DNA from 4 places in the Neorhizobium sp. CSC1952 genome. Region 3 is predicted to be linked to each of the others. Evidence: predicted binding sites of a transcription regulator. Region 3 holds the regulator's gene; each other region holds the start of a gene.
What was found. Region 3 encodes LexA, which represses DNA repair genes until DNA is damaged. Its sites were predicted from a motif close to TGTTCNNNNTGTGTTCNG; they were not measured.

Region 1 (4,924 bases), 1.1 Mb from region 3:
GTCTACGGCATGCTGCGCACATCCGCGGACCGGTCGTCCTGGCTTCTGATCGTCTCGAACATGACGCCGGTGCCCCGGTACGGCTATCGCATCGGCGTGCCGGCGGAAGGCCGCTGGGAGGTGGTGCTCAACACCGATGCGGAAATCTACGGCGGGTCCAATCTCGGCCAATCCGAAGCCTGGACGGAAAATCAGCCGGCGCATGGCAAGGCGTTTTCCGTGTCGCTCGTGCTGCCGCCGCTGGCGACGGTGTTTTTGAGGTGGCAGCGGTAGATTTTCTGGTTGCCCTGAAGCCGCCTCGATACCCCCCTCTGCCCTGCCAGGCATCTCCCCCACAAGGGGGGAGATCGGCAAGACGCACGGGCTTCCCCCACCATTAACGATGTCGGGCCTAGTTCCTGCAGTCTCGAACCTGTGTTGAGGGTGAGAGTTGGCTACTATCCGATCTCCCCCCTTGTAGGGGAGATGCCCGGCAAGGCAGAGGGGGGTGCGGCAGCATATGCGGCGGGGCAGTGCCTTTTTCAGCCTTGCTTATTCGCCCCGCCATCCCTCTTGATACGTAATCTTGTCCACGCCGGCGAAACGCGCGACGCGGAGCAGTTCCGCTTCCAGCTTCTCCAGGCGCCCGGCGGAAGGGCGCACGCCTTTTTCCAGCCACAGCCGCTTGACGTCCAGCGCATCCGCCTTGCGATCGGCCTTCATATCGATGCGGCCGATCATGCGGTCGCCTTCGAGGAGCGGGAACACGTAGTAGCCGTACTGCCGCTTCGGCTCCGGCACGAAAACCTCGATGCGGTAGAAGAAGTCGAAGAGCCGTTCCGCGCGATCGCGATTGCGCAGAAGCGGATCGAAGGGGCTCAGTACCCGCACGCGGGCGGGCGGCTCCGGGATGTCGCCGAGGTTTTCCGGAAAGCCCACAAAGGCGAATGACGGGCGGGGCTTGCCGCCGTTGGCGGAGCCGATCAGCACTTCGATGAGCTCGTCGCGATGATCGGTCACCCAGTCCTTCGCCTCCTGCGGCGTGACGAGATCCCAGAAGGCGGCGATCTCGCCCGAGGTCGCGAAGCCGAGCCTTTTCAGCGCGCTGCGGCAGGCCCAGTCGACGAATTCCTCGTGGCTCACCTCCGGCTCGTGGTGGCGCGGCGGGATGACCCGCTCCATCAGGTCGTAGATCTTCTGGAAGTTGACGCGGCCGGCGATCGCGAGCCTGCCGGTGTGCCAGTAATATTCGAGCGCCGTCTTGTTCGGATGCCAGTTCCACCAGCCGCCGGACTTGTGGTCCTCCACCTTCATGTCGCGCGACATGATCGCACCGTTCTCCGCTATGTGCCGGAACGTCTCCTCGAAGGCGGCGTCGAAGCCTTCGCCGTGCCATTTCTTCCAGCGTTCGGCGATGATCGGCTCGCGGCGGCGGAAGCGGTGTTTCCAATAGCGGAAAAGACGCGCCGGAATGATCGACGCGTCATGCGTCCAGTGTTCGAAAAGCTCGCGGTCCTTTTCCAGAAGCGCGTTCAGATGCTCCCGCTTGTAGGTCTGGTGGCGCGAGAACAGGATCATGTGGTGAGCGCGCTCCACGGTCGCGATACTGTCCACCTGAACGAAGCCGAGATCGTCGATCAGTTGCAGGAGACCGGCCTTGGTGAGCGCCCGGCCGGGCGGATCGGAAAGCCGCTGCCGTTCGAGGAAGATTTTTCGCGCCTGATCGTTCGGAATGAGAATCGCCATGCATGGAAGAGTAGAATGCCATCGCGGCGGATTCAATGTTCATGTTTGGTTCCGAATTCCCCTCACCCGTCTTCCGGTCTATAGAGCACTCCAGACATCGAGGGACAGGTTTGGACATCCGTTTCGAACAGGCCGAAGCGCGTTTCGAGGGGCGCACCGTACTTCATCCGCTGACGCTTTCGCTCGGTGAGCGCCGGATCGGCGTGATCGGCCTCAACGGCTCCGGCAAGACGACATTCGCGCGGATGATCAACGGCCTCGTCGTGCCTGCCGCCGGCCGCGTCACGGTCAACGGCTTCGATACGGCGAAGGACGGCGACAAAGTGCGCGCCGAGGCCGGCTTCATCTTCCAGAACCCGCAGAACCAGATCATCCTGCCGATCCTGAAGGAAGACATCGCATTGGGCTTCAAGGGCCGGAAGCTTTCGAAGCAGGAGACGGAGGCGGCAGTCGAAGCCGTGCTTTCCCGGTTCGGCATCGCCCATCTTGCCGACAGGCGGGCGCACGAGCTCTCCGGCGGCGAGCTGCAGCTTGCGGCACTCGCTTCCGTGCTCGTCACCGAGCCGAACATCCTGATCATGGACGAGCCGACCAACCAGCTCGACCTGAAAAACCGCGATCTCGTCGAGCGGACGATCCGCGGTCTCGGCGAGAATGTCATCGTCATCAGCCACGATCTTTCGCTGGTCGCGGATTTCGACCGGGTGCTCCTGTTCCACGAAGGGCGGCTAGCCGCCGACGGCGTTCCGCAAGAGGTCATCGCCCGATACCGGGAAATCGCGGCATGAAGACGCTCTATGTCGAGGGCGATACTTTTCTGCACCGGCTCTCGCCAAGGGTGAAGCTCGTGGCGCTGGCGCTTTCGAGTTTCCTTCTCTTCCTGATCGATTCGCCTCTCTTTCTCGCCGCCGCCGCCGTCTGCGGCGGATGCATCTATGCCTCTCTCCGGCTCGGATGGCGCCAATCCCTGCTGCGGCTGCGGCCGATCCTGCTGACGATCGCGATCGTCGCCATCTTCACGCTTGCCCTGAACGGTGCCGGCCAGGCACTCGTCGTCCTGCTGCGGCTGACGGCGCTGGCGCTTCTGGCGGCAGCCGTGACGGCCACCACGAGCACCGGCGATTTCATCGACGAAATAACTTTGGCGGCCCGGCCGCTGGAACGCATCGGCCTCGTTCGAGCCGCTGACCTCGGACTTTCGATCGGCCTCGTGGTGCGCTTCGTGCCGGAAGTCCTGACCCGCTACCAGGCCATCCGGGACGCCCACCACGCGCGAGGGTTGAAGCCCCGGCCATTGACGCTCGCGGTTCCCTTGATCATCCTGACGTTGCGAAACGCCGACGAGATTGCCGCCGCCATTGACGCCAGGGGCATTCGGGCGCAAAAGTGATTCATTGTCAGCATTAAGGAATCCTGCATTATGTCCACCCGGGATCTCGTTCTGGCCGCCCTGTTTGCCGCCATCATCGTGGCGCTCGGCCTGGTGCCGCCGATCATGCTCGGCTTCATTCCCGTGCCGATCACCGCGCAATCGCTGGGCGTCATGCTGGCTGGCGTCATCCTGGGAGCAAAGCGCGGCGGCTTTGCCGTGCTTCTCGTCCTGTTGCTCGTCGCGATCGGCCTGCCGGTGCTGTCCGGCGGACGCGGCGGGCTTGCCACCTTCGTCTCGCCGACCGCAGGCTATCTGGTCGGCTGGCTCTTCGCAGCCTACGTTACCGGCTATCTTTCGGAACGCTTCGTGGACCGCTCGCAGAGCAGCATCGTCCAGATCGCCGGCTTCTTCCTGGCCGCGCTCGCGGGCGGCGTCGTGGTGGACCACGCGCTCGGCGTGGCCTATCTCGCCTGGGGTACGGGCACCGGCCTCATGACCGCGTTCATGGGCGATCTCGCCTTCATTCCGGGCGACGTGCTGAAAGCCCTGATCGCGGCTTTCGCCGGCCGCGCGGTCATGATCGGCTATCCGCTGCTGCCGCAGCGGGCCTGACCGCAAAAGGCTCAATCCAGATACTGATAGAACCAGTCGCGCAGGTCTTCGGGCAGCGCGACTGGCTCCCGGCTCACAGGATCGTGCGCCGTCCAGACGATCTCGGCTTCCGCCGCCGCTTCGCCATCGCGCAGCATATGCACCAGGAAGCCGGCGGACTTTCCGCCGATCTTGCTGACGCCGACATGCATATGCACGAGATCGCCGAGCCTCAGCGCCGTATGGAAGGTGCAGGTGATCTTGCCGATGGTGAAGAACGGATCCCCCTTCTGGGGCTTGCGGCGGCGCCAGAACTCCGTGACCGCCTCCTCCGCCCGGACGACATAGGCCGACCGCGACATTTCCCCATGCATGTCCACGTCGCGGAACGGTACGCGGAACTCCTGCGATTTGACTGCGTCTTTAGCCACCACACCCTCTAGGTTGAATATCCCCATGTAAGACCAATCCTTCGATCCAAACAAGCGGAGGAGCAAGGGGATTCGGCTTGAAAAAGTACGGCATCTGCGCCATGTCGGAGATGTCCGCCCCGGGGCTCACACTTCACGAGGCCGCCTTCATGACCACGCGCCTTTACGAACACGCGATCTTCCTCGAGCATCAGACCCCGGAAGGGCATCCCGAAAGAGCCGACCGTCTGCGGTCGCTCAATATCGCGCTCCAGCACCCGAATTTCGAAAAGCTCGACCGGAAAGACGCGCCCCGGGCGAATGAGGATGCAGTCCTGCTCGCCCACCCGGAAGAGCATCTTCGCGCCGTCATCCGGGAAATCCCGGAGGAAGAAGACAGGATCCGGCAGATCGAGGCCGACACCTATGTGGGGCCGAAGAGCCTGCAGGCGGCGCTCACCGGCATCGGTGGGGCGATGGCAGCCGTCGACGACGTCGTCACCGGCAAGGTGGACAATGCCTTCGTCGCCGCCCGGCCACCCGGCCATCACGCCGAAAAAGACAAGGTGATGGGCTTCTGCCTGTTCAACAACGCCGCGATCGCCGCCCGCCATGCCCAACGGAGATACGGCATGGAGCGCGTCGCGATCGTCGATTGGGACGTACACCACGGCAACGGCACCCAGGACATTTTCTGGGACGATCCCTCCGTGCTGTTCTGTTCGACCCATCAGATGCCGCTCTACCCCGGCACCGGCGCCAAGGACGAGACCGGCACGAAGAACAACGTCGTCAACGCGCCGCTTTCCCCCGATACCGGCAGCGA
Region 2 (4,924 bases), 500 kb from region 3:
CGGATGGGCCGAGAGGTAGAAGCCGAGCACCTGGTATTCGCGCATCAGCTTCTCGGAGGGCGTCCAGGGATTGAAAGGCGGCAGGATCAGCTTTTCGGGTCCCGCGCTGGCGGACGAGCCGAAGAAATCCGACTGGCCGCTGACCTTCTCCTCCTGGGCGCGCTGCGCATAACCGATGATCCGGTCGAGACCACCGACGAGCTCCGCACGATCGATGCCGAAGCAATCGAAGGCGCCGGCCGAGATCAGGCTTTCCATGACGCGGCGGTTGATCTGCTTCGGATCGATCCTGAGGCAGAAATCCTCGATGCTCTTGAACGGCCGGTCGCCGCGCACCTCGGTGATATGATCGACGGCCGATTCACCGACACCCTTGATGGCCGCGAGCGCATAATAGATCTTGTTCTCGCCTGTTTCGAAATGCCGGTAGGACGTCTGAACCGAAGGCGGTATGACGGCGATGCCGAGGCGTCCCGCATCCTGCCGGAAGTCGTTCAGCTTCTCGCTGTTCGACATATCGTAGGTCATCGACGCGGCCAGGAATTCGACGGGGTAATGCGCCTTCATGTAGGCGGTCTGGTAGGAAACGATCGCATAGGCCGCGGCGTGCGACTTGTTGAAGCCGTAGTTCGCGAATTTGGCAAGCAGGTCGAAGATCAGGTCGGCCTGGGGCTTCGAGACGCCGTTCTTCACCGCGCCATCGACGAAACGGGCGCGCTGCTTGTCCATCTCCTCCTTGATCTTCTTGCCCATGGCGCGGCGGAGCAGGTCGGCCTCTCCGAGCGAATAGCCCGAGAGCACCTGGGCGATCTGCATGACCTGTTCCTGATAGACGATAACCCCTTGGGTCTCCTTCAGGAGGTGGTCGATCATCGGATGGATCGACTCGATCTCCTCCTCGCCGTGCTTGCGGGCGTTGTAGACCGGAATGTTCTCCATCGGGCCCGGACGGTAGAGCGCGACGAGCGCGATGATGTCCTCGATGCAGTCCGGCCGCATGCCGATCAGCGCCTTGCGCATGCCGGCACTTTCCACCTGGAACACGCCGACCGTCTCGCCGCGCGAGAGCATTTCGTAGGTCTTCTGATCATCCAGCGGGATCTTTGCGAGATCGACCTCGATGCCGCGCTTCCTGCAGAAATCGACGGCGGTCTTCAGCACCGTCAGCGTCTTCAGCCCCAGGAAGTCGAACTTCACAAGGCCGGCCTGCTCCACCCATTTCATGTTGAACTGGGTGACCGGCATGTCCGAACGCGGGTCCCGGTACATCGGCACGAGCTTCGACAGCGGCCGGTCGCCGATGACGATGCCGGCGGCGTGGGTCGAGGCGTGGCGGTAGAGGCCTTCGATCTTCTGGGCGATGTCGAGGAGGCGCGCGACGACCGGCTCCTTCTCGGCCTCTTCCTGCAGTTTCGGTTCCTCTTCGATCGCCTTCGAAAGCGGCGTCGGATTGGCCGGGTTGTTCGGCACCAGCTTGCAGATCTTGTCGACCTGGCCATAAGGCATCTCGAGCACGCGGCCGACGTCGCGCAATGCGGCACGCGCCTGCAGCGAACCGAAGGTGATGATCTGCGCCACCTGTTCGCGGCCGTATTTCTGCTGCACGTAGCGGATCACCTCTTCGCGGCGGTCCTGGCAGAAGTCGATGTCGAAGTCCGGCATCGAGACGCGTTCCGGATTGAGGAAGCGTTCGAAGAGCAGCGAGAAGCGCAGCGGATCGACGTCGGTAATGGTCAGCGCGTAAGCGACCAGCGAGCCCGCACCCGACCCGCGGCCCGGGCCGACCGGAATGTTATGGACCTTCGCCCATTTGATGAAGTCCGAGACGATCAGGAAGTAGCCGGGGAACTTCATGCGCTCGATGATGCCGAGCTCGTAATCCAGACGTTCCCGATAATCCTGTTCCGTATAACCGGGCGTCATGCCGAGGGTTGCGATGCGATCCTCCAGCCCCTCGACCGCCTGGCGGCGCAGCTCGTCCGCCTCGGCCCGTTCAGCCTCCTCCTGATCACCGGTCGCGCCGGTGAAGCGCGGCAGGATCGGATTGCGCGTATTCAATATGAAGGAGCAGCGCCGGGCGATCTCGACCGTGTTCTCCAGCGCCTCCGGCAGGTCGGAAAACAGCGCCGCCATTTCCTTCCGGCTTTTCAGATAATGATCCGGCGTCAGGCGAAAGCGGTTGTCGTCCGAGACGATCGCGTTATGGGCGACCGCCATCAGCGCGTCATGGGCGTCGTAATCCGCCTTCGACGGAAAGAAGGCCTCGTTCGTCGCGACCAGCGGCAGGTCATGGTCATAGGCCAGCGCCACCATCTTCTGCTCGTGCCGCCGGTCATAGGACCCATGGCGCTGCAGCTCCACATACAGCCTGTCGCCGAAGGCCTCTCTCAGCTTCAACAGACGCGCCTCGGCGAGCGCGGCATTGCCGTCCTTCAGAGCCATGTCGACCGGCCCGCTCGATGCGCCTGTCAGCGCGATCAGCCCTTCCGTACCGCTCTCTTCCAGCCAGGAGCGGCGGATATGCACGGCGCCATGTCCTTCGCCGCCGAGATAAGCGCGGCTGATGAGGTCGACGAGCCTCTCGTAGCCCGCGGCGGTCGCAGCGAGCACGACGATCGCCGGCAGCTTCGCAAGCTGCTGCTGGCCGTTTCGCCGCTCGTCCGCCTGGTCCTCCATGTCGATCGAAAGCTGGCAACCGATGATCGGCTGCAGCCCGTCACCGATCGCTTTCTGGGCGAATTCCAGCGCGACGAAAAGATTGTTGGTATCGGTAATCGCGATCGCAGGCTGATGGTCCGCGACCGCCTTCGACAGGATCTTCTTCAGCGGCAGAGCGCCCTCAAGAAGGGAATAGGCGGAGTGAACGCGCAGGTGGACGAATTGCGGGGTTGCCCCGAGTTCTTCCGATCCCGATTTTACGTCCGCCGCGTCCGCCATATCCGCACCCTACCATTCTCATGAATCAGGCTATTTTCCGGTGTGGCCGACGGAGAGTCCAGTTCGGATTTCCTCGCTCAACCTCTTTCGAACGACGGAGCCTGAGCGAAGAACCGGATCACATCGCCATGACGATCATGGACAGGCTGGCCACGAAGGTGGCGATGGAAGCGAATGCGGCAATGTCACGAAGAATGTCAGTCATCGTCGTCTCCCGTGTTCCTTTATGTTTTTACTTTGTTCTCATTTTGTTTGAGAGTCAACAAGAGAACAAAACAAGAAACACGGAATCGCGATTATGGTTAAGATCGAGCCGGCGCGCCGGCCCGGGCCCTCTCATTCACCGGCAGGTTTTGCAGAGATGAAGCGCCTTGCGATCATCCAGCAGCCCAGCGCCCAGGTCGCCCCGGCGCACCAGCCTCCGAGCACGTCGGTCGGATAGTGGACGCCGAGATAGACGCGGCTGAGCCCGATGAGCGATGTCAGGAAGATGGCCGCGAAGATCAGAAAAATCCGTGTCGACCGGTAGGGCTGCGCCCGCGACAGCAGCGCCCCGAGAGTGAGGTAGGTGACGGCGGAAAGCATCGCATGCCCGCTCGGAAAGCTGAGGTCATAGACTTCCACCAGATGCGGGACGATGTCCGGCCGTGGGCGCGCCACGCCGAGCTTCAACGCGTTGCTCACAAGCCAGCCGCCCAGGATCGACAGGAACATGAAGGCGGCAATGGCCTTCTGCCGCGCCAGCAGAAGATAGGTGGTCCCCAATACCGTCATCAACGACAGCACCGTCGTACCGCCGAGCGCAGTGATATCGCCCATGGCATGGTTCAGCCAATAGGGGCCGATCGGTGCGGACAGGTCGTCGGCGCTGCGCAAGGCAAGCAGGATGCGCTCATCGAACGCACGCGTCTCCCCTTCCAGAACCTCGCCGGTCAGGCTGAAGAACAGCAACAGGCCGCCGGCCAGCAATGCGAACATCGTCAGGCCGATCGGCTCGAACGTCATGAACCTTTCGACGATCTTTTGTCTGACGCGGGAGTGGAAGGCCATGGTGTCCTTTCGTTTCTGCCGAATACGCCGCCGGTCTGACCCGCGCGGAACACGATAAAGACCGACCGTTTCCAACAGATAGGGACCGAAGGGCCACCGCATCAACCGCGACGCCTGACTTTTTGGCCGTCAGACCATGCCGGCGCGGGCCAGCCTCTACATTTCCGCGACCTTGCCGCCTTCGATCGTGACGCGGCGGTCCATACGCCCGGCGAGCTCGTGGTTGTGGGTGGCGATCAGCGCCGCAAGGCCGGACTGGCGCACCAGCGCCTCCAGTGCGTCGAAGACATAGGATGCCGTCTTCGGGTCGAGATTGCCGGTCGGCTCGTCGGCCAGGAGCACGCGCGGCGCATTGGCGACTGCGCGGGCGATCGCCACGCGCTGCTGCTCGCCACCGGAAAGCTCGGCCGGGCGGTGGTCGGCGCGGTGGCCGATGCGCATGTAGTCGAGAAGCTGGGCCGCCCGCTCCTTCGCCTCAGCCTTCGAAAGCCCGGAGATCAGCTGCGGCATCATGATGTTCTCGAGCGCCGAGAATTCCGGGAGAAGATGGTGGAACTGGTAGACGAAACCGATCTCGGAACGGCGGATCGCGGTGCGCTCGTTGTCCGGGAGACCGTTGCAGGGCTGACCGCCGACGAAGACCTCGCCGCCGTCCGGATGCTCGAGCAGGCCGGCAAGATGCAGCAGCGTCGATTTGCCCGTGCCGGAGGGAGCCACCAGCGCGACGATCTCGCCGCTGTTGAGCTCGAAATCGGCGCCCTTCAGGATCGAAAGCATGGTCTCGCCCTGGCCGTAGTGACGTTCGACGCCCGAGAGCTGCAAGACGGGTTTGCGTGCCATGAAGGATGCGGATCCTATTCTCTATTCGTAGCGGAGGGCCTGGACAGGGTCCAGCTTGGAGGCCCGCCATGCGGGGAAGATGGTGGCCATGAAGGAG
Region 3 (4,924 bases):
GAGCCGATATCGATCACGTCCGGACCGATGGAACCCGACCTTACCTGAAGCTCGACTTTCTTGTCGCCCAGTACCACGTTTGCGCTTTTATCCGTCATGCTGATCCTCCAACCTTTTGGCGGCGTGGCGCCTAAAAAGCGCCACAAGAATTAAGCGTCCCATGCCTTGCTATATGATCCTAAAGCTGATGCCAAGCTGTCCTGGCGGCATTTTGTGCAGCGCGAAAATATCTCGGCCAACCACTTTTGCTTGGATATCCAACTTGCTGTTGCAGGGCGATTGGACCTGCCCGGATTGCCGAGATTTCCCGGACAGTTGACGGCATGCCGGGAAGCGCGCAGGTTGCACCGTCGCAAGTTTTTGGCGACTGGGCGGCTGGGCGTTTCATGTCGGAAGACACTGCGTTCCCGAAACTGATCAGGGTGCGGCGGCCGGCTTCCGCGCCGCCCGATCGGCTGCGGAACGGAGGCGCCTCCGACTCGGACGCGCTTCGTGATCCCGCGCCTGTTCCGTTCGAGAAGAGGCCGGCTGTGGTCCACACGCAGGGAAGTGCCTTGCGTCGGGGGCTCGGCCGTTTGCGCCGCGTCTGGCGTGATAGCCCGGCCATGCTTGCGGAAGAGGCCGCGCACGGGCACGCTTTTCTCTTCCTCCCTGTCGTTGTCGGGGCCGGCGCCGCGTGCTGGTTCGCTTTGCCGCAAAGCCCGCCCTTCTGGCCGTTCTTTCTGGCGTTCTGCACGTTTGCCGCGCTTGCGGCCGTCACGCGGCACCGTGCCGGCGGGGTGCGCATCCTTCCGCTCGGCATGGCCCTTTTTCTCGGCGGCATGATGCTGGCCGAGCTTGAGGCCTGGCGGCGGGGCACGGTCGTTCTCGATTCACCAGTGACGACCGAGCTGGCGGGCGTGGTCGAAAGGCGCGAGGTCGATGCGGACGGACGCTGGCGGTACGTGGTCCGCGTCGAGCGGACGACCGGTCCCGAGGTCAGGCGTCCGCCGGAGCGGGTGTCGCTGCTGGCGAGGGCGCGCCACGCGCCGGTCGAAACCGGCGAGACGATCAGCGGCCGGGTACGCATCTCGCCGCCTTCCGGCCCGGCGCTGCCGGGGCTCAACGATTTCGCCTTCTCCTCCTATTTCGACGGCATAGGCGCCATTGGGTTCTTCTACGGCACGCCGAAACAGGAGTCGGACCCGGCAGCGCCGCACGCCTGGCATGCGGAGCTCGAAAGGCGGCTTTTCGACCTGCGCAGCGCGATCGCGAGCCATATCCGCGAAAGAGTGCCGGGCGATGCCGGCGCGTTCGCCGCCGCGATCGTGACCGACAAGCGCCGGGCGATCTCGGAAGAGACGATCGAGGCGCTGCGGCTTTCCGGGCTTGCCCATATCGTCGCGATCTCGGGGCTCAACATGGCGCTCGCGGCCGGCATCTTCTTCGTCGGGGTCCGCACGGCGCTTTCGTTCTTCACCGGCTTTGCGCAAGCCTATCCGGTCAAGAAGATCGCCGCACTCGGCGCGCTTCTCATGGCGACCGCCTATTACCTGATCTCCGGTTTCGGGGTGTCGGCGGAGCGCGCCTATATCATGATGGCGGTGATGCTCGTCGCGGTCTTCTTCGACCGGCCGTCGATCAGCCTGCGCAATGTGGCGCTCTCCGCCCTCATCATCATCGCCATCTCGCCTTCGGAAATCCTGGGCCCCAGCTTCCAGATGTCTTTTGCCGCGACCGCAGCCCTGGTGGCAGGCTACGCGCTCTGGAAGCACCGGGCGGAAAAGCGCGATCCCGAACCGCTGCCGTTCCGTTACCCCGTGGTGACCCCCGTCCTGGCCTCATGGAATTTCGTCGCCGGAATCTTCGTGACCTCGCTGATCGGCGGCATCTCCACGGCGATCTTTTCCGTCGAGCACTTTCATCGCCTGACGACCTACGGGCTGGCGGCCAATCTTGCCGCCATGCCGGTCATCTCCTTCGTGGTCATGCCGGCGGGTCTGATCGGCATGCTGCTGATGCCCTTCGGGCTCGATGCACCCTTCCTGAAACTCATGGGGCTCGGTCTGGAGGCGGTGATCGCCATCGCCAGGCACGTGGCGGCCTGGGGCGGCGATGTCGGTATCGGCCGCCAGCATGCCTGGTTCCTGACCGTGGCGACCGCGGGCTTCCTGCTGCTGACACTCTTGCGAACCAGGCTCCGGCTTCTCGGTATTCCGTTCCTTGCCGCGGCCTTGCTGCTCTCCTGGCAAGAGCGCTCGAAACCCTTGGCCGATCTGCTGGTCTCGGAGGATGGAACAATGGTCGCTTTGCCGGGCGGGGAGGGCGTTGCGACGAACCGCAGCCGCCCGCCGGATTTCGTCTACGGTCAGTGGAAGCGCGCGCTGCTCATCGGCGATCCCGTGAAACCGGAAATGTCGCCGCCGAGGGACAGGCCCCCCGATACGAAATCGCCCGGACCGAAATCCGCAGGTGCCGGCGCAAATGAACGCCGTGATCTGACCGCGGAGGAGACCGAAGCTGCCCGAGCCGGCATCAGGCAGGCCCCCGCCGGCCGTTTCATCTGCACGCCCCGCGCCTGGTGCGCCGCGAGGACCGCCGAAGGCGTCATCGTCGCTGCCGTGGAGGACGGCCGTTATGCGGGTGCGGCCTGCGACGCCGCCAATTTCGTCATCGCGCCGCGTGCCCGTTTCGACCGCTGCCGCTCCGGCGCGCTGATGATCAACGGCGATACGCTGCGCAAGACCGGCGCCATTGAAATATTTCTCAACGGCGCCACAGACATCCGCCAATGGCGGATCCACACTGCCATGGCCGGCCAGGACCGCCCGTGGACCCGACACCGCAATTACGACTGGCGGAACAGGACATTCAACCCGATGCTGCCGGAAGCGCTCCGGCCGCTGATCAGTGATAGCGGCGGATGAGGCCGACGAGCTTGCCCTGGATCTTCACCCGGTCGGGGCCGAAAATGCGGGTTTCGTAAGCCGGGTTTGCGGCTTCGAGCGCGATCGAGGCGCCGCGGCGGCGGAAGCGCTTCAGCGTCGCTTCCTCGTCGTCCACGAGAGCCACGACGATATCGCCGGGATTGGCCGTATTGCTGTTGCGGATGATCACGGTGTCGCCGTCGAGAATGCCGGCCTCGATCATCGAATCGCCCTTGACCTCAAGCGCGTAATGTTCGCCGGAACCGAGCATTTCGACCGGCACGGCGATGTCGTGCGTGTTGTTCTGGATCGCCGAGATCGGCACGCCCGCCGCGATGCGGCCCATGACGGGAACCGTGGTGGCATTGGACGCATCGTCGTTCGCCGCGGGCTTCGCAGGGAGTGCGGCGACAGGCTGCGGCTTGCCGAGGCTGCCTTCGATGACGCTCGGCGAGAAGCCGCGCCGCGGCTGCAGGCTCGGCTGATAGGCTTCCGGCAGCTTGATGACTTCCAGCGCCCGCGCCCGGTTCGGCAGGCGGCGGATGAAGCCGCGCTCCTCGAGTGCCGTGATCAGCCGGTGGATGCCGGACTTCGATGCGAGGTCGAGCGCATCCTTCATCTCGTCGAAGGAAGGCGGCACGCCGGATTCCTTCATGCGTTCGTGAATGAACAGAAGCAATTCCTGCTGTTTGCGCGTGAGCATGTTTTGGCACCCTGAGAGTCGGAAACAAATCCAGAACGGACACTATATGTTCCATATGTGTTCCGCAAGTCCCTAAATTTTAGTGAAGTATGGTGATTTTTTCTTCATGGAAGCGCGCCACATATCTCTCTCATCTCCACTTGCGCGGAACCCGTCCGCTGCCAATGTAATTTTGCGGTACTGGATCCTGGGGGCCATCGCGTGAATGCAAGACCGATCGATCATCTCGTTCTGCCGGCCGCGGAGCTTGCGCTCGCGCGCTCGCGGCTGTCCGAACTTGGGTTTACCGTGGCGCCCGACGCGTTCCACCCGTTCGGCACGGCCAATGCCTGCGTGTTCCTCCCGGACGGCACCTATCTGGAGCCGCTGGCGATCGCCAACCGGCGTCATGCGTCTGCGGCGGCCAAGCGCGGCAATGTCTTCACCGCGCGCGACCTTGCCTTCCGCAAGGCGAAGATGAGCCAGGGCCTTTCCGCGCTCGTGGTCGCCACGGTCGATGCCGCTGCCGATCATGAGCGCTTCAAGCTCAGGGGCGTTTCGGCGGGCGATATCCTGGAGTTTTCCCGCGGCGTGAAGATGCCGGACGGTTCTAAGACCGAGGCAAGCTTCCGGCTGGCCTTTGCGGGCGATGAGCGGGCGCCGGATTTCTTCCTCTTCTCCTGTCAGCGCGTCAATCCGCTGCCGGCCGATCGCGGCGAACTGGAGCGCCACGCCAATGTGGTCACGGGTTTGAGCGAGATCGTTCTTTCCGCCCCGGCGCCCGGCGAGTTCGCTCCGCTGATGGAGCAGGTGCTGATGACGGAAGCGGAGATCGAGCCGCACTTCGTCAGGCTTGCCGCCGCCAATGCCCGCATCCGGATCGCGCGGGATCAGGATATCGAAGCGGAATTCGCGCTCGCGCCGATCCCGGATGCCGGGGGGCTCCGGGGCCGCGCGGTCATCTTCAAGACGGCCGATCTTGCCGTGACAGAGATCATCCTTGCTGCTAATGACGTGGCATTCGTCCGCCGGGAAGGCCGTGTCCTGGTGCAGGCGGCGCCCGGCCAGGGCGCCATGTTCGGTTTCGAGGAATAGTGTCATGGAAGTGTCCCCCAATCCGCGTGTTTCCCTCGGCGAAGGGGAGGGCAGGGTGCTGTTTGCGCAGGATGCGCGCCTGTCGCTGATCGCCGGTCCCTGCCAGATGGAAAGCCGCGACCATGCCTTCATGATGGCGGGCGCGCTGAAGGAACTCTGCGGCAGGCTCGGCATCAGGCTCGTCTACAAATCGTCCTTCGACAAGGCGAACCGCACCTCGATTTCCGGCAAGCGCGGCATC
Region 4 (4,924 bases), 130 kb from region 3:
TCGGTCACCAGTTTCCAGGCCAGTTCGATTGCCCGTTCCTTGAAATAATCTCCGAACGAGAAATTGCCGAGCATCTCGAAGAAGGTGAGATGGCGGGCCGTATAGCCGACATTGTCGAGATCGTTGTGCTTGCCGCCGGCGCGAACGCATTTCTGCGAGGTCGTCGCAGTCGAATAGGAGCGGCTCTCCAGACCCGTGAAGACGTTCTTGAACTGCACCATGCCGGCATTGGTGAACATCAGCGTCGGGTCGTTGCGCGGCACCAGCGGACTGGAGGCCACGACCTCGTGTCCGTTCTTTCGGAAATAGTCGAGAAAGGTCGACCGGATTTCATTCACGCCGCTCATGCTACGCCCTTTTTACCGCCGGATGCGGTCCTGTTATTCGAAAACCAAAGGCTTGTATCGCCCGCGCTCCCGGCTGTCCAGACGAACGAGAAACCGGCCGCTCATCTTTCGATGGGCAGCCGGCTCGAAAAGCAAGCGGCCGGAGAAGCTCCGAGTGCGGCGGAACCGATTACATTTCGGCAGCCGCGTCGCCGTCGTCGGCGTCCGGACCGCCGTTCTGCAGGAAGCGGTCGGCGATGAGGCCGGCATTCTGGCGAAGCGACATTTCGATCTCGCGGGCGAGCTCCGGATTGTCGCGCAGGAAGAGCTTTGCGTTTTCGCGGCCCTGGCCAAGGCGCTGGCTGTTATAGGAGAACCAGGCGCCGGACTTTTCGACGATACCCGCCTTGACGCCGAGATCGATCAATTCGCCGGTCTTGGAGACGCCCTCGCCATACATGATGTCGAATTCGACCTGCTTGAAGGGAGGAGCCATCTTGTTCTTGACGACCTTGACGCGGGTCTGGTTGCCGACCACCTCCTCGCGCTCCTTGACCTGGCCGATGCGGCGGATGTCGAGGCGGACCGAGGCATAAAACTTCAGCGCGTTGCCGCCCGTCGTGGTTTCCGGCGAACCGAACATGACGCCGATCTTCATGCGGATCTGGTTGATGAAGATGACCATGCAGTTGGAGCGCGAGATGGAGGCAGTCAGCTTGCGCAGTGCCTGGCTCATCAGGCGGGCCTGCATGCCCGGCAGATTGTCGCCCATCTCGCCTTCGATTTCGGCGCGCGGCGTCAGCGCCGCGACCGAGTCGACGACCAGCACGTCGATCGCGCCGGAGCGGACCAGCGTATCGGTGATCTCAAGCGCCTGCTCGCCGGTATCCGGCTGGGAAATCAGAAGGTTCTGGAGGTCGACGCCGAGCTTGCGGGCGTAGACCGGATCGAGCGCATGTTCGGCGTCGACGAAGGCGCAGATGCCTCCCCTCTTCTGGGATTCGGCAATCGTCTGCAGCGCGAGCGTCGTCTTGCCCGAGCTTTCCGGACCGTAGATCTCAACGATGCGCCCCTTCGGAAGGCCGCCGATGCCGAGCGCGATATCGAGGCTGAGAGAACCCGTGGGGACCGTCTCGATCTCGACGATATTCTCGTTCGAGCCGAGCTTCATGATCGATCCTTTTCCAAAGGATCGTTCGATCTGCGACAGTGCCGCTTCCAGCGCCTTGCTCTTGTCCACCGCTTTATCCTCTACGAGCCGCAAACTATTCTGTGCCATGTGATCCCACCTTTAGGTTATTGCCGCCGCGCAAGCAATGAAGCAGCCGATAAAGGTGATGTACCCTGTTTGTTCTCATTTGACAATGCCTGACCAACAGATTGACTTAAAATAATTATTCCGATTTCGTTCCGGTGATGTTCACGCTCTGCCGCATGTGGAAAATCCGCTAAGGAAAACAACGCTTGGCGGCAATTCCGAGACGAATCGCAGCGGCATGGGAAATCCGGCGAAACGCGCGGCCCTCAGTCCGAATCGAGCATCTCGCGGACGGCCACGGCGAGCTGCTTCAGCGAGAACGGCTTCGGCAGGAAGCCGAACTTGGCGTCGGCCGGCAGGTTGCGGGCAAAAGCATCCTCCGCATAGCCCGAGACGAAGATGAATTTCAGATCCGGATAGGATTTCCGCAGCTCGGTGAGCAGCGTCGGTCCGTCCATCTCAGGCATGACGACATCGGAAACGACAATGTCGACCTTGCCTTCAAGCTCCTCCATGATCTCCAGGGCTTCGGTGCCCGAACCCGCCTCATGTACCGTATAGCCTCGCGTTTCCAGCATGCGCTTGCCGCCGCGCCGGACCGCCTCCTCGTCTTCCACCAGCAGAACGACCGCCGATTTGCCGGTCAGATCGAGGTCTTCGGCGGGCGGCGGGGAAACGACCGGCGGCGGGGCGGCCTGTTCGGTCGAAGAACCGGCCGCGGGAGCGGCCTCCTGCACCACCGCCGGCGTTTCCTGAACATGACGCGGCAGGAAGATGCGGAAGCTCGTTCCGCGGCCGACTTCCGATTCCGGATAGATATAGCCCCCAGACTGCTTGACGATGCCATAGACCATGGAAAGGCCGAGGCCCGTCCCCTTGCCCACTTCCTTCGTCGTGAAGAAGGGCTCGAAGATCTTGTCCATGATTTCGGACGAAATGCCCGTGCCGGTGTCGGAAACCTCCACCATGACGAAATCCTCGGCCGGCAGGTCCGCCTGATGGAAACCGGCCGCTTCGCCGGCCGAGACATTGCGGGTCTTGATGAGGATCGTGCCGCCCTGGGGCATGGCATCGCGCGCGTTGACGCAAAGGTTGATCAGCACCTGCTCGAATTGCGAAAGGTCGGTGCGGACGGGCCAGAGGTCGCGGCCGTAATCCACTTCCAGCTTCACGTTCGTGCCGGAGATCAGCCGGTCGACCAGCATGCGCAGGTCGCCCACGACATCGGTGAGGTTCAATACCGCCGGACGCATGGTCTGCTTGCGCGAGAAGGCGAGAAGCTGACGCACCAGCACCGCCGCGCGATTGGCGTTGCGCTTGATCTCCATCAGATCGGCAAAACTCGCATCGGAAGGGCGCGCCTGCAAAAGAAGATGATCCGAGGAGAGCAGGATCGCCGTCAGCACGTTGTTGAAGTCGTGTGCGATGCCGCCTGCCAGCGTGCCGACCGCGTTGAGCTTCTGGGTCTGCGCCATCTGGGTCTCGAGCGCCTTCTGCTCGGTCGTCTCGACGGCATAGACGATCGCCGCCTCTTCCGGAGCCTCGTCGCTCTCGTCGATGACGGCATTGACGTAGAAGCGCACGTAACGGTTCTCGTCGCCCGGATGACGCGAATCGATCGGGGCTATGTCGCCCTGCCGGTCCTTGGCGGCGGCGAGCGCCTGCATCAGCTGCTGGCGGGAATTCTCGTGCACGATGCGCTCGAGATCGGCGCCGGCCTCTACCTCGTCGCGGGACACGACCCCGGCAAACAGTTTCAGGAACGGCGCGTTGATGCGCAGGATTTTTCCGCCGCCGTCGACCGAGGCGATCGCCATCGGCGTATTGTTGAAGAAGCGGGTGAAGCGCATGGCGGAGGCCGACTGGTCGCCCTCGCCGCCCTTCGGCCGCGCCAGCACGATCGTGCGGCTTTCGCCGGGCGCACCGTCACGGGTGGCGCTGACGCTGTGCACCAGCCGCACCGGCAGGCTCTGGCCGTTGGCGCGGCGCAGATCGAGATCAAGCGTTTCGGTGCGATCGAGACCCGGGGCCGCCTGCACGGACTGGATGAGCGCCATGCCCTCGCCCGCCACGAGATCGGCGATCGTCGTGGAACGCGGCACGAATTTGGTGAGGTCGATGCCGAGCCACTCGGCCAGCGTGGCGTTCAGATAGAAGATCTCGCCCTTCTTGCCGGCGGAGAAGAACCCGGCAGGGGCATGATCGAGATAGTCGATGGCGTTCTGCAACTCGCGGAAAAACCGCTCCTGGTCCTCCCGTTCCGATGTGATGTCGGTAATCTGCCAGATATCGAGCTGACCTTTTCCGGCAGGCCCCAGCAGCCGCGCTTTCAGGCGATACCAGTGGGCGCCGGAACCATTGCCCGTCGCACGGCCGAGCGGCTGCAGAAGCCGGAACTCCTCGTGGCCTTCGCGGCCTTCGCGCAGCGCCGCGGTCAGCCGGTAGAGCGCCTCGGTCGATTCGCGGGTCTTCGACAGCAGCGCTTCGAGGGACTGCACGTTGCTCGCCCTGGTCGCACCGGTCAGGCGGCCGTAGGCGGCATTGGCGTAAAGAATGCGGCCCCGTGGATCGGTGATCAGGATGCCGTCGGGATGATTGGCGAGAAAGCCGCGCGCCAGCTCGTCGGAGCGGGACTGCGGCATCACCTCGACAAAGCCGATGATGGAGGAAACCAGGAAGAAGATGCCCACCATCGCGAGGATGCCGAGAAGGCCGAGCACGACTTCGTTGTCGAGCGCGTGCTGGAACAGCACGAAACCCGCGGCCACGCCGCAGAGCACAAGCGCCAGGAGAATGATCCGGATGATGGTGCCGCCGCGCGAACCGCGATCCACCAGGGGCGCTTCGTAGTTGCCGCCTTGCTGCAACTTCGTCATCAATTCCTCGCATTTCGGCCGGCGCCCCGGCCATGGATATTCCCGGGAACGAAAATCCCGCGATTCCTTCTTAGCAAGTTGCAGATGAAGCAAAAAGCTCCGCAAGTCCATAAAACCCGGGACAGTTTGCCGGCGTGACCTATCTTTGCCATTCCGTTCTGTATTTTCAGCTCTGCAGAATGACGACCGGCGGCTTGCCTCGGCGGGAAAAAAGTCGTCTTTTACGGCAGCGTTCACATGAGGAGTGGCAAAAATGTTCGAAGATCTGTTGAGCGCCTATGGCAGCCGCCTCGTGATCGCCATCGTCGGCGTCGGCGTCGGCCTCCTCCTGCTGATCGGCGTTCTGTGGATGATCCGCGGCCGCAACGGCCCCTCGCCTTTCGTGCGCGGCGGCAAGAACCGTCAGCCGAGGCTGCAGGTGCTGGATGCCGCTGCGGTCGATACGCGCCGCCGCCTCGTTCTCG

Region 1: the regulator LexA is predicted to act here: its motif matches at 1,762-1,779, upstream of QTA58_RS03790 (energy-coupling factor ABC transporter ATP-binding protein).
Region 2: the regulator LexA is predicted to act here: its motif matches at 3,165-3,182, upstream of dnaE (DNA polymerase III subunit alpha).
Region 4: the regulator LexA is predicted to act here: its motif matches at 1,665-1,682, upstream of recA (recombinase RecA).

The regions. Positions count from the first base shown of each region.
Region 1 covers NZ_CP128416.1:709,311-714,234, forward strand. Annotated here, with positions in the region: gene glgB (1,4-alpha-glucan branching protein GlgB) at 1-273, shown strand, start outside; gene QTA58_RS03785 (winged helix-turn-helix domain-containing protein) at 532-1,725, opposite strand; gene QTA58_RS03790 (energy-coupling factor ABC transporter ATP-binding protein) at 1,836-2,513, shown strand; gene QTA58_RS03795 (CbiQ family ECF transporter T component) at 2,510-3,115, shown strand; gene QTA58_RS03800 (biotin transporter BioY) at 3,146-3,709, shown strand; gene QTA58_RS03805 (thioesterase family protein) at 3,721-4,119, opposite strand; gene QTA58_RS03810 (histone deacetylase family protein) at 4,269-4,924, shown strand, end outside.
Region 2 covers NZ_CP128416.1:101,821-106,744, forward strand. Annotated here, with positions in the region: gene dnaE (DNA polymerase III subunit alpha) at 1-2,937, opposite strand, end outside; gene QTA58_RS00595 (phosphatase PAP2 family protein) at 3,274-3,987, opposite strand; gene QTA58_RS00600 (ABC transporter ATP-binding protein) at 4,144-4,827, opposite strand; gene QTA58_RS00605 (lipoprotein-releasing ABC transporter permease subunit) at 4,849-4,924, opposite strand, start outside.
Region 3 covers NZ_CP128416.1:4,514,421-4,519,344, reverse strand. Annotated here, with positions in the region: gene gltA (citrate synthase) at 1-98, opposite strand, end outside; gene QTA58_RS21815 (ComEC/Rec2 family competence protein) at 555-2,906, shown strand; gene lexA (transcriptional repressor LexA) at 2,887-3,609, opposite strand; gene QTA58_RS21805 (VOC family protein) at 3,811-4,683, shown strand; gene kdsA (3-deoxy-8-phosphooctulonate synthase) at 4,688-4,924, shown strand, end outside.
Region 4 covers NZ_CP128416.1:4,381,265-4,386,188, forward strand. Annotated here, with positions in the region: gene alaS (alanine--tRNA ligase) at 1-347, opposite strand, end outside; gene recA (recombinase RecA) at 517-1,605, opposite strand; gene QTA58_RS21200 (PAS domain-containing sensor histidine kinase) at 1,851-4,460, opposite strand; gene QTA58_RS21205 (flagellar biosynthetic protein FliO) at 4,714-4,924, shown strand, end outside.